4 regions of the Dorea sp. OM07-5 genome follow, and region 2 is predicted to be linked to each of the others. Evidence: predicted binding sites of a transcription regulator. Region 2 holds the regulator's gene; each other region holds the start of a gene.
What was found. Region 2 encodes Rex, which represses fermentation and respiration genes when NADH is low (regulators of the CRP and FNR family bind a similar motif). Its sites were predicted from a motif close to ATTGTTAANTANTTAACAAT; they were not measured.
Positions count from the first base shown of each region.

Region 1: a site for Rex is predicted at 1,520-1,539, ahead of gap (type I glyceraldehyde-3-phosphate dehydrogenase). Genes of this name have one in related genera too.
Region 3: a site for Rex is predicted at 2,108-2,127, ahead of DXC04_RS05190 (trans-4-hydroxy-L-proline dehydratase activase). Genes of this name have one in related genera too.
Region 4: a site for Rex is predicted at 1,612-1,631, ahead of pckA (phosphoenolpyruvate carboxykinase (ATP)). Genes of this name have one in related genera too.

Region 1 is NZ_QUKZ01000006.1:150,823-154,041, forward strand. It holds gene DXC04_RS07770 (rhodanese-like domain-containing protein) at 1-1,280, shown strand, start outside; gene gap (type I glyceraldehyde-3-phosphate dehydrogenase) at 1,655-2,680, shown strand; gene DXC04_RS07780 (2-oxoacid:acceptor oxidoreductase family protein) at 3,020-3,219, shown strand, end outside.
Region 2 is NZ_QUKZ01000002.1:63,228-66,446, forward strand. It holds gene abc-f (ribosomal protection-like ABC-F family protein) at 1-801, opposite strand, end outside; gene DXC04_RS02095 (redox-sensing transcriptional repressor Rex) at 936-1,592, shown strand; gene DXC04_RS02100 (NAD(P)H-hydrate dehydratase) at 1,766-3,219, shown strand, end outside.
Region 3 is NZ_QUKZ01000004.1:100,904-104,122, reverse strand. It holds gene hypD (trans-4-hydroxy-L-proline dehydratase) at 1-1,112, opposite strand, end outside; gene DXC04_RS05190 (trans-4-hydroxy-L-proline dehydratase activase) at 1,117-2,025, opposite strand; gene yihA (ribosome biogenesis GTP-binding protein YihA/YsxC) at 2,290-2,892, opposite strand; gene lon (endopeptidase La) at 2,908-3,219, opposite strand, start outside.
Region 4 is NZ_QUKZ01000004.1:18,911-22,129, forward strand. It holds gene thrC (threonine synthase) at 1-1,116, shown strand, start outside; gene DXC04_RS04845 (hypothetical protein) at 1,159-1,500, shown strand; gene pckA (phosphoenolpyruvate carboxykinase (ATP)) at 1,718-3,219, shown strand, end outside.

The DNA of each region.
Region 1 (3,219 bases), on a different contig from region 2:
CAAATTCTGTAGAAACAACAGCTGCATCCGTATCCAAACAGCAGGTATATGTATCGCCGGAATGGTTAAAGAGTGCAATGTCCGGACTTCAGAAAGGATATGAAAATGTATTCGTATCAGAAGTTGCATGGGGAGACACAGCAGGAGATAAAAACTATAATGCAGGTCATATTCCGGGAGCATATCATATCAACTCAGATGCAGTAGAATATGACGACTGTGATCCATGGCCATATGGAGATGGAAAAGACGATTTCGGACTTTATGACGAAAAAGATGTAAAACCGGAAGATAACTTTAATATCCGCAGCGGTAAACAGTTAAGCGAGTTCCTGAAAAGAAACGGAATTACAAAAGATACAAAAGTAGTTTTATACGGCAGAAGCGCATCTGATTCTAGCGTAACAAGAGTTGCGTTTGCAATGCTTTATGCAGGAGTTGAAGACGTAAAAGTTGTCGATGGCGGTATGCAGGCATGGAAAGCTGCCGGATACGATGTGGAGACAAAAGTAAACGAGCAGAAAGCCGGAGGAGATAATTACAGCTTCGGTACAACTGTTCCGGCGCATCCAGAGTACATCCTGTCAGCAGAGGATGCAAAAGACAAACTACAGAATGACGCAAACTTCCGTCTGGTAAGTATCCGTTCTACAAAAGAATTTGAAGGCGAAGAAACAGGTTATGGATATATCGACTATGCAGGAGAGCCTTTAGGTGCTGTATGGGGACATAACACAGATGATGGAAGCTATGTTGAAAACGGTAAAGTTGTAGGAATCGACAAAGTAAAATCTATCCTTGCAGAGTCTGACTCTTCTTTAGACAATGAATTATCATTCTATTGCGGAACCGGATGGAGAGCTACAATCCCATTCCTGATCTGTTATCAGAATGGTGTGAAGAACATCAGCCTGTATGATGGCGGATGGTGGTTATGGCAGCTGAATTGGCAGAAAGACAAAGCTGCATGGCCAATTCAGGACGTATCTGCAGATGTTGTAAAGAACTATGCACAGCTTAGCTTTGCAGCAGAAAAAGTAAACAAAGATGCTTCCGGTAAAATGCTTGTTGCAGGAGCTTCTGCAGCAGAAAATAAACTGGCTTGCTGGCCGGCACGTGTAAGCAGTAAAGTTGTTTATGGCTCTTCCGACAAGAAGGTTGCAACAGTAGATGCAACTGGAAAAGTTACAGCAGTCGCAGCAGGAGAAGCTACTATTACTGCAAGAACAAAAGCTGGAAATAAGGCAACATACAAAGTTGTTGTAAGCCCGGCTCAATAAAATGAATCTAAGTGCTTACAGGTATGAAATGGTTTAAGCATAATGATTTATAAATAAAGAATATAATACGAATAAAATGGTGCTTTGCGCAGATACGCAAGGCACCATTTTCTATATAATAGGAAACTTCATTTCTATTCTTTTTAATCCTGATTAGGAGGTTGTCGGAAGGAGGCATATTCAGTCAGAAATATCTGTGAAAAAATCGAAATCTTGTTAAATATTTACGTATCCCGTTAAATGATTAATTACTATCAATTCGGTAGTATTCCGGGAAAAAGTATGTTACACTCGCGATAGATTGTGGCGGACTGTTATTGCAAATGGGGAAAGATACAAAAGTATTAATATGTCATACACAGGAGGTATTTATTATGGCAATAACAATTGGCATCAACGGATTTGGACGCATTGGCAGAGTCGCATTCCGTATTGCCATCAATCAGCCGGAGCAGTTTAAACTTTGTGGGATCAACGTAAGAAACGCTGATCTGGATTATATTCTTTATATGATCCGTTACGATTCAATATTCGGACGTTTTCAGGGAACGCTCGAAAAGTATGAGGATGGAATCATCGTCAATGGTGAGAAGATTCGTGTGTACTCGGAAAATGATGCTGCAGACATTCGTTGGGGGGAATGTGGAGCAGAATATATTATAGATGCGACAGGTGCTTACTGTACTACAGAGAAAGCAATGGCACATATCAAAGGTGGCGCAAAGAAAGTAATCATTTCCGCACCTGCTAAAGACCAGGATACACCGACATTTGTAATGGGAATCAACCACGAACTTTATCAGCCGTCTATGCATGTTGTTTCGAATGCATCGTGTACAACAAACTGTCTTGCACCATTGTGTAAAGTCTTAGAAGACAATTACGGAATTGAGTATGGATTAATGTCTACGATACATTCTGCTACAGCTAAGCAGAAAGTAGTTGACTGCCGTTCACTTAAAGACTGGCGTACAGGACGTGCCGTATTTGGCAACCTGATCCCATCCACAACAGGAGCTGCAAAAGCGATTTCACTCGTTATTCCAACATTAAAAGATCGCATGAATGGGATTTCTTACCGTGTACCGACTTCAGATGTATCCATTGTGGATCTGAATGTTGCTTTAAAAACAAAAACCAGTTACGAAGATATTTGTAAGAAAATGAAAGAAGCTTCAGAGACATATCTGAAAGGAATTTTAGATTATATCGATGACGAAGTAGTATCTTCTGACTTTATCGGAGACAGCCATGCATCATCCTTTGATGCACGTGAAGGAATCCAGATCAATGGACATTTCTTCAAGCTTATCAGCTTCTATGATAATGAGTGGGGGTACACAAATCAGATTTTCCGCCTGATCAAACATATGTATCAGGTAGATAGCGGTATCAAGTAGTGATACCAGGGTTGTAGAATGAAAAAGTAAAAATATAAGAAAAAGTAAATATCCGTAATAACAGTCGAAAGTCACGAAAAAGCATCCCAGGAGAATTGTCGATGAGCAGATCTTCTGGGGTGCTTTTTCGTGGTGAGATGTTTCTGTGGACTTGAGAGATACAAGTTGATTCTTGGTGTCTTACGCCGGAAAAGTATCTACATCTGCAAGAAAAAGCAAGATGCAGATGCAATTCTCAAGAATTATAAAAAACATAAAAACAGAGTGCACTCTAGACATGCACATATTTATACAGTATAATCAGAATAATACTAGTTTTTAAAGAAAGGAATACGAAAGATGAGTAATCATACAGAAATCAGATGGCACGGTCGTGGTGGTCAGGGTGCAAAAACAGCCGCATTGTTGCTGGCAGATGTAGCATTCCAGACAGGCAAATACGTACAGGGTTTTCCGGAGTATGGCCCGGAACGTATGGGAGCACCGATTACAGCATATAACCGAATCAGCGATACAAAGATCCGTGTACATTCTAATAT
Region 2 (3,219 bases):
CTCTTGCTGTTGGTTGAGATATTCTTTGATACGCGCTTCGCGGATCTGCTGTTTTTTCTGAGAGTAATCAGTATAATTACCAGAATAAGTCATCAGTTCACCGTTTTCTATTTCGATGACTTTCGTAACAATCCGGTTCAGAAAATAACGGTCGTGTGAGACGATCAGTACTGCACCCGGATAATTTAATATGTAAGTTTCCAGCCACGTGATTGAATTCAGATCCAGGTGGTTGGTCGGCTCGTCCAGAAGCAGAATATCCGGTTTAGTAAGCAGAAGTTTGCCGAGAGAAACACGGGTTTTCTGTCCTCCGGAGAGCGTATTCACCGGTTTGGTAAATTCTTCTTCCTGAAAACCTAGTCCCTTTAAGACACCAGTCAGTTCGCTTTCATAAGCATATCCATTTTCGCGTTCAAATGCTGCGGTCAGCCGGTTGTAGGAGTCCATGTGGTCTTCCAGAGAGTCTCCACTTAAATCCTTCATCTCCAGTTCCAGCTGACGGATCTTCTGTTCCATGGCAATGATATCTGCTTTTGCCGTGCGCACTTCTTCGTAGATCGAACGATCTGTATTCATGTCCTGATGCTGGGCGAGATATCCCATAGTCTTTCCTTTGGTCAGGATGACGGAACCACCATCTGACGGCAGTTCTCCGGCAATTATCTTGAAAATAGTAGATTTGCCGGCTCCGTTCGGGCCTACAAGGGCAGCTTTCTCATGATCTTCTATATGAAAAGAACCATCTTTCACAATGATTTCTTCACCAAATGCTTTGTTAATTCCATGACAGGCGAGTATCATAAAAAATTCCTCCTTATCTGTTCACATACGTTCTTATTATAGCGAAAACGTAATAAAAAAACTACTAAAAAATTGACTTTATTCATACAATTTTATATAATAACAGTTAGAATATATATGGGAAGGTGAAAAAATTGGATAATCGAGGAATATCACAGGCAGTCATCCGACGTTTGCCGCGATATTATAGATATTTAGGAGAACTCCTTGAAAATGGGGTAGAACGTATTTCTTCTAACGATCTGAGCAAAAGGATGAAGGTTACTGCGTCTCAGATTCGTCAGGATCTTAACAATTTCGGAGGATTCGGACAGCAGGGATACGGCTATAATGTCAAATATCTATATACAGAGATCGGCAAAATCCTGGGACTGGAAGAAGATCATAAGATCATAATCATTGGTGCAGGTAATTTGGGACAGGCACTTGCAAATTATGCAGCGTTTGAAAAACGTGGATTTATCCTGACCGGAATTTTTGATGTAAATCCGCGTCTGGAGGGAGTTGCGATTCGTGGAGTGCCGATCCGCATGATGGACGAGTTGAAGTCCTTTGTCCAGAAGAATGATGTAGAGATTGCTGTACTTACAATTCCAAAAGAGAAGGCAATCGAAGTTGCGAATATGCTTGTGGAGAACGGCGTGCGCGCGATTTGGAACTTTGCACATACAGACCTCAATCTGCCGGATAATATCATTGTTGAGAATGTGCATTTGTCAGAGAGTCTGATGCAGTTATCTTATAACATCAGTCGTTATAATGAAGACCAGCGCAAAAAAGGAAAGAACTAGTAAAAGCAGACGTATAGAAACAGGCATGTGTATACAGGCTTGTTTTTATACGTCCTTTTTATATGATACCAGAGCAGAAAAGCCTGCATTCATGTGAGCTTGTCAGTAAGCGGATGTAAGGTTTTGTGACTCCGCAGGTGTCATAAGTACGATTATATTAGGGAGATGAGCATATGAGGTTTTTACCGGATGGAGACAGTATGAAGGCGGCAGATAAGGATACGATAGAGAATCTCGGTATCCCATCACTGGAACTGATGGAACGTGCGGCGAGGAGTTGTATTGATTCCATGAAAAAGGAAAAGCTGGATTTTACAGATGTTCTGATTGTCTGTGGATCGGGAAATAATGGCGGAGATGGTTTTGCTGTCGCGAGACTTTTAAAAGAAGAAGGATGTGCGGTTACTGTTTTTATGGCGGGGAATCCGGCACATTTAAGTGCGGAATGCCGATATCAGTGGAAGCTTTTTGAAAGCATTGGAGGATCGATCCGCGACCACTACCCGGATGGCACATACAGCCTGATCATTGATGCTATATTCGGTGTTGGTCTGAGTCGGGAAGTAACCGGGCATTACCGGGAAGTTATTGAGTGGATGAATGAAGCGTCCGGAACAAAAGTTGCAGTGGATATTCCATCGGGAATCAATGCCGGAAATGGTTGTGTGCTTGGTATTGCATTCCGCGCAGATTATACAGTGACGTTTCAGGTTGAGAAGATCGGACTTATCTTTTATCCTGGAAAAGAATATGCAGGTAAAGTCACAGTGACAGATATCGGAATATCACTCCGGACGATGGAGAAGAACAAGAACATTGCATATCTGCCGGACAGAGAGGAATATATCAGAATGCTGCCGGACAGACCGGAAGATTCCAATAAGGGTACTTATGGAAGGCTGCTTGTGATCGCCGGAAGTAAAGGGATGAGCGGAGCTGCATTTCTTAATGCAATGGCAGCTTATCGGATGGGAGCCGGACTGGTGCAGATTTATACGGAGGAATCGAACCGGATCATTTTACAGGCACTCCTGCCGGAAGCAATCATCACAACCTATACAGAATTTGACAAGGAAGAAGTGAAACGGCTTTTAAGTCACGCAGATGCGGTATGCATTGGTTCCGGACTTAGTAGATCCAAGACTGCAAAGAAGATTTTAAAAACCGTATTGTCCAATGTGGAAGTAGCATGTGTGATCGATGCAGATGGACTGAATCTGCTTGCGGAGCATTTGAAATATACAGAATATCTTACAGAAGGAAGGTTTATCCTGACTCCGCATATGAAAGAGATGTCCAGACTGACCGGACTTTCTGTTCCTGAAATCAGAGCTAACAGACAGCAGGTGCTGGAATCTCTGACGAAAGAATGGAACGTTACCTGTGTCCTGAAAGATTCAAGAACGTTGATTGGAGAAGCCGGAAAACGGACCTGTGTCAATACAAGTGGCTGTCAGGCGCTGGCAAAAGGCGGTTCCGGAGATGTGCTTTGCGGTGTGATCGCCGGACTTCTGGCACAGGGAATCAGTACATTCGAGGCGGCAACTCTCGGAACTTATATACATGGATTAAGTGGTGAAACAGCTGCGAGAAAGAAAAACAGTTACAGTATTCTGGCAAGGGATCT
Region 3 (3,219 bases), on a different contig from region 2:
ATCTCGTCCATACAGTCAAGGATCAGATAGCTGACTGCGTTAACTCCATCGCGTCCGTCCGGCGTCACACCACCTGTATTGATATTTGCAAAATCTGTGTATGTAGCACTTTCTTTTAGTGTGATACCTACTTTTACCGGTGCCGGCTGGTTGTAGAATTTCACCCATAAGCACTCTAACAGCTCTTTTGCTCTATCATCATCCAGAATTCCTGCTTCCGTATCTGCCTCGTAGTATTTGATCAGATGCTGGTCAAGACGTCCCGGGCTGAATGCATCCCATGGGTTCAGCTCTGTTGTAACTGCCAGATGTGTGAACCAGTATAACTGGATTGCCTGCCAGTATGTCTTTGGTGCATGTGCAGGAACAACTTCCAAGTTGGCTGCGATCTGTTTTAATTCTTCTTTACGAACCGGATCATCTTCTTTCTCAGCCATCTCCAGTGCTAATTCATGATATCTCTCGCCAAGGATGATCACTGCGTCGCAGGAAATATCCATAGCTTTTAACTCTTCCATCTTGTCGTATGCTTCCGGATCATTTAAGAAATCAAGCGAATCCATTGTCTTCTTGATTTTCTCTTTGTAATCCATATATCCGGTTGTAAATACCTGTTCTCCACCACATGTATGTCCCGGTCCTCTCTGCTCCATGAACTCGGTGAACATACCTGCTGAATAACAGTCATTCCACTCCGGAGTCATAGTTGCAAGAAGTTTTTCTCTCATGCTGCGTCCCTGCCAGAATGGGATGATCTCCTCTGCCTGAAGCTTTCTGTCTTCTTCTGTTGTATGGAAAGATACAAGGTCACGCTCGCTCATAACTGTCATATCTTCTACGCTGTGGCAACAAAGTTCCGGGAATGTCGGAGATGCCTGCGGGTCTTTTCCTTTTTCACCTACGATCAGTTCTCCATCACCCAGATATAATGTCTTCTTGGAGAAATACTCTTTTAATACCATAGATCTCATTACAGGAATAGAATATTTTCCATCATTCTCTCTGTAAAAATCTGTCTCGATCTTCGCTCTCTCCAAGTCGATATGTACCGGTGTTGTTACACTCAGTTCTCTCAGTTTCTGAATTCTTTCATTCATGCCTCTTTTTGCCATTGTTTTAACCTCCTATTCTGGTATTTGAGAAGCCTTCATCCTGGAAAAGTTTTACAAAACCTTCCATCTCTTCATTTGTTGGTGCCGTTAAATCAGTTCCTTTATATTCCATATCCAGTTTTGGATACTTGCTGCTTCCTGTATTATGGTACGGCAACAAATTCACCTGTGCCGGATGGATATTGTGTTCTTTTAAGAACTGAATGGTTGCCTTCATATTCTCATCATTGCCATTCACTTCTTTGACTGTCGGAATACGGATGTAAATCCTTGCTCCTGCATCCGATAATTTCACAAGGTTCTCAAGAATCAGTCTGTTATCTACGCCTATGTACTTCTTGTGAAGCTCCGGATTCATCACTTTCACATCATATAAAAATGTATCTACATACGGTAAAACCGCTTCAAATTTATCATACGGCACATATCCGCACGTATCAATTGTTAAAGAAATCTCTTCCTTCTTAAGTGCTTTGGCAATTTCCAGCACATACTCCGTAGACATTGCCATAACTTCTCCGCCGGAAAGAGTAACACCGCCGCCGGATTGCTCGTAGAACATCAGATCCTTCATCAGTTCTTTTACCAGTTCTTTTACCGGATACTCTTCTCCCACTGTCTCACGGATTCCTTCCGGGCAGTAATTCTCACACTTTCCGCAAAGATTACACAGAGATTTGTCAAGAACCGGCTTTCCCTCCGTCATTGAAATCGCGCTCTGCGGACAGACTTTTGCACAGGCTCCGCATCCAATGCATTTTTCCTTATCGTACTGAAGTTCTCTTTCAAATCGCTGCGTCTCCGGATTGTGACACCAGACACATTTCAGTGGGCATCCCTTAAAAAAAACGGTAGTACGAATTCCATCTCCGTCATGAATAGAATACTTCTGGATATTCGTAATATAATTCATGATCTTACTCCTTCCCGTTACTTTTGTTTTACTGTTAGACTTTTGTTTGTACTTTAGTCTAATAATAGCAAAAAAAGAGAAGTTTGTCAATCTGTTATCAAACTTCTCTTTCCTTATTCTCTTATTCTCTTATTCTTCGCGCTGTCTCCATGCCGTTTAATTCTTTCATGTAGGTATCAAGAAACAGCAGTTCCATAGCAGTACTGTATTCAAAAGGTTTCTTTCAATCTCTACATCTTCACAGATGACAATTTCTCTCATCCATTACTCCTCTTCATTCTTCTCCATAAATTCCGTCTCAACCAGCTCCCATATCTCATCTCTTCCTTGCTTCGTCACAGATGAAAATGGAATAACAATCGTTCCCGGAAGCAGATTTAATCCTTGGCGAATTGCTTTGATCTGCTTTTGTACCTGGCTGCGCTTGATCTTATCTAATTTAGTCGCGATAATAATTGGATTGAATCCCTGCTCCACGATCCAACTGTACATCAGTTTGTCGTTCGCAGACGGATCATGCCGGATATCAATCAGAAGAAAGACTGCCTTCAACTGTTCCGATCCATGGAGATACCGCTCAATGAGCTGACCCCATTTCGCTTTTTCCTGCTCAGATACTTTTGCATATCCATATCCCGGAAGATCTACCAGATATAATTCTTCATTAATATTGTAAAAATTAATCGTCTGTGTCTTTCCTGGTGTCGCGGAAATACGCGCAAATGATTTCCGATTCATGAGAGCATTAATGAGGGATGATTTTCCAACATTTGATTTTCCTGCAAATGCAATTTCCGGATGTTCATTTTCCGGTAATTTACTTGTAATTCCACATACTGTTTCCAGATTCAGGCTTCTTATAACCATATTCTTTTCCCCCTTTTAACGCTTTAGTGCAAGCTTCAATACTTCATCCATATGAGAAACCGGAATGATCTCCAGTCCTTTTGTAATCTCTGTTGATATCTCTTCTACATCCGCTTTATTTTCCTTTGGAACAAGAACTGTCAGGATTCCCGCATTTTTAGCAGCGAGAAGCTTTTCTTTCAGACCTCCGATTGGAAGAACCCTTCCACGCAGCGTAATTTCTCCGGTCATTGCCAGATCTGCACGGACTTTTTTCCCTGTAACAGCCGAAAAGATTGCTGTTGCCATTGTAATTCCCGCCGACGGACCATCTTTTGGCACTGCACC
Region 4 (3,219 bases), on a different contig from region 2:
ACTTCTGCGAAGAAGAATCACGTAAAGAATAAGATCGTGATCCTGACAGCGACATCCGGAGATACCGGAAAAGCTGCAATGGCAGGATTTGCAGATGTGGAAGGGACACAGATCATCGTGTTCTATCCGAAGAACGGTGTCAGTAAAGTACAGGAACTTCAGATGGTAACGCAGAAGGGAAGCAATGTAGATGTTGTTGCGATCCACGGCAATTTTGACAATGCGCAGAGCGGTGTCAAAGCAATGTTTGAAAACAAAGAACTTGCAGAAGAACTTGCCGGCAAGGGATATCAGTTTTCATCAGCCAACTCTATTAATATCGGACGCCTGGTTCCGCAGGTTGTTTATTATGTATATGCATATGCAAAACTTCTGGAAAATGAAGAACTTGCGAACGGAGAAGAATTACAAGTTGTCGTTCCGACAGGTAATTTTGGAAATATTCTTGCAGCTTACTATGCAAAACAGATGGGTGTGCCGATTGGTAAACTGATCTGTGCATCGAATGAAAATAAAGTATTGTTTGATTTCTTCCAGACAGGAACTTATGATAAGAACCGTGAATTTGTGCTGACAACATCGCCATCTATGGATATCCTGATTTCCAGCAATCTGGAGCGTCTGATCTATGTAATTGCAGGCGAGGACAGCGATAAGACAAAAGAACTGATGGAAGCTTTGAAAAAAGATGGAACGTATACGGTTTCGGAAGATATGAAAGCAAAACTGTCTGATTTTGCTGCAGGATATGCCACAGAGGACGAGACGGCAGAGCAGATCCATGATGTCTATGATAAGACCGGTTATGTGATGGATACACATACAGCAGTTGCATCTTATGTATGCAGCCGGTATGAACAGTCAGAAAAGACAGGCAAGAAATATCTGATCGCGTCCACAGCAAGCCCGTACAAATTCGTGAAGAGCGTTATGACAGCAATTGATGCAAAATATGCAGAAGAAGATGAATTTGCACTGCTTCCGAAATTGCAGGAGCTTTCACAGGTCGATATGCCGCAGGCAATCAAAGACATTCTGGATGCAAATGTCCTGCATAATATCGAATGTGATGTAGATCAGATGGAAGAGACTGTAAAACAGATTCTGAACCGTTAGTCAAAAGAAGAGAAATACAGAAGATACGGAGGATAACGAAGAATGGAAGGTGTATTTGGAGTAATAGGTCTGGGACTCGGATTGTATTGCCTGTATGGATGTTACATGCTGAGATTCAAACATGAGATCAACCGGACGATCTTACTTCCGAAAAACGTGAATATTAAAAAGTGCAAAGATCTGGATGGATACTGTAAGGAGGCATTGCCGCCACTTTTAATACTTGGTATTGCAGCAACTTTATATGGTGCTTCCGATTTGTATAACACTTATATCGGAGAAGCGAAGACGGTATTTTATGTTTTCATGACCATTACGATCGTTGCGCTTGTGATTTACGCTGTAATGATTAAAAAAATCAATAATAAATATTTTAAAGCATAAGGAAATGCAAGATTGCGTATGCAATCTTGCATTTTTTAAATACCATAGACAAGGATTTAACGAAAAAAGGAAGATAAATGCATAAAAAATGTCTAAAACTTTCGAAAAAAGATTGTTAAAGTCTTGACTTTTTTTGAAATAAATGAGATAATAGGAGAAAATGTTGTCGTGCACAGACAGGACAATGTAAATAATGAAGAAAAGAGGTTAATGTAAAATGGCAAAAATCGATTTAAGCAAGTATGGAATTACAGGAACTACAGAGATTGTTTATAATCCTTCTTATGAGATGTTATTTGAAGAAGAAACAAAACCTGAACTTGAAGGTTATGAAAGAGGACAGGAGAGCGAACTCGGAGCAGTGAATGTAATGACAGGTATCTATACCGGTCGTTCGCCAAAAGATAAATATATCGTAATGGATGAAAATTCCAAAGATACGGTATGGTGGACCTCTGATGAGTATAAAAATGATAACCACCCGGCATCAGAAGAGACATGGAAAGCTGTAAAAGAGATTGCACAGAAAGAACTTTCCGATAAGAAACTTTATGTTGTAGATGCATTCTGCGGTGCAAACAAAGATACACGTATGGCAATCCGCTTTATCGTAGAAGTTGCATGGCAGGCACATTTTGTAACAAATATGTTTATCAAACCAACAGAAGAAGAACTGAAGGATTTTGAGCCGGACTTCGTTGTTTACAATGCGTCAAAAGCAAAAGTTGAGAACTACAAAGAATTAGGACTGAATTCTGAGACAGCAGTAGTATTCAACATCACAAGCCGTGAGCAGGTAATCATCAATACATGGTATGGTGGAGAGATGAAGAAAGGTATGTTCTCTATGATGAACTACTATCTGCCATTAAAAGGTATTGCATCTATGCACTGCTCAGCAAACACAGATATGAACGGAGAGAATACAGCAATCTTCTTCGGACTTTCCGGAACAGGTAAGACAACGCTTTCTACTGATCCGAAGAGACTTCTGATCGGTGATGACGAGCACGGATGGGATGATAATGGAGTATTTAACTTTGAAGGTGGATGTTACGCAAAAGTTATCAACCTGGATAAAGAGTCTGAGCCGGATATTTACAATGCAATCAAACGTAACGCACTTCTTGAAAATGTCACACTGGACAAAGATGGTAAGATTGATTTCGCAGATAAGAGCGTAACAGAGAATACGCGTGTATCTTACCCAATCGATCACATTGAGAAGATCGTACGTCCGATATCAGCAGCACCGGCAGCTAAGAATGTAATCTTCCTGTCAGCAGATGCATTTGGAGTACTTCCTCCGGTATCTGTATTAACTCCGGAACAGACAGAATATTACTTCCTGTCAGGATTTACAGCAAAACTTGCAGGAACAGAGCGTGGAATCACAGAGCCTACACCAACATTCTCAGCTTGTTTTGGACAGGCATTCCTGGAGCTGCATCCGACAAAATATGCTCACGAATTAGTTAAAAAGATGAAAGCTAACGGAGCAAAAGCATATCTTGTTAATACAGGATGGAATGGAACAGGAAAACGTATCTCTATCAAAGATACTCGTGGAATCATTGATGCAATCTTAAGCGGAGATATTAAGAATGCACCGACAAAGACAATTCCGTACTTCAACTTCGAAGTTCCGACAGAGCTTCCGGGCGTTGATACAGGAATCCTTGATCCAAGAGATACTTATGCCGATGCAGCAGAGTGGGA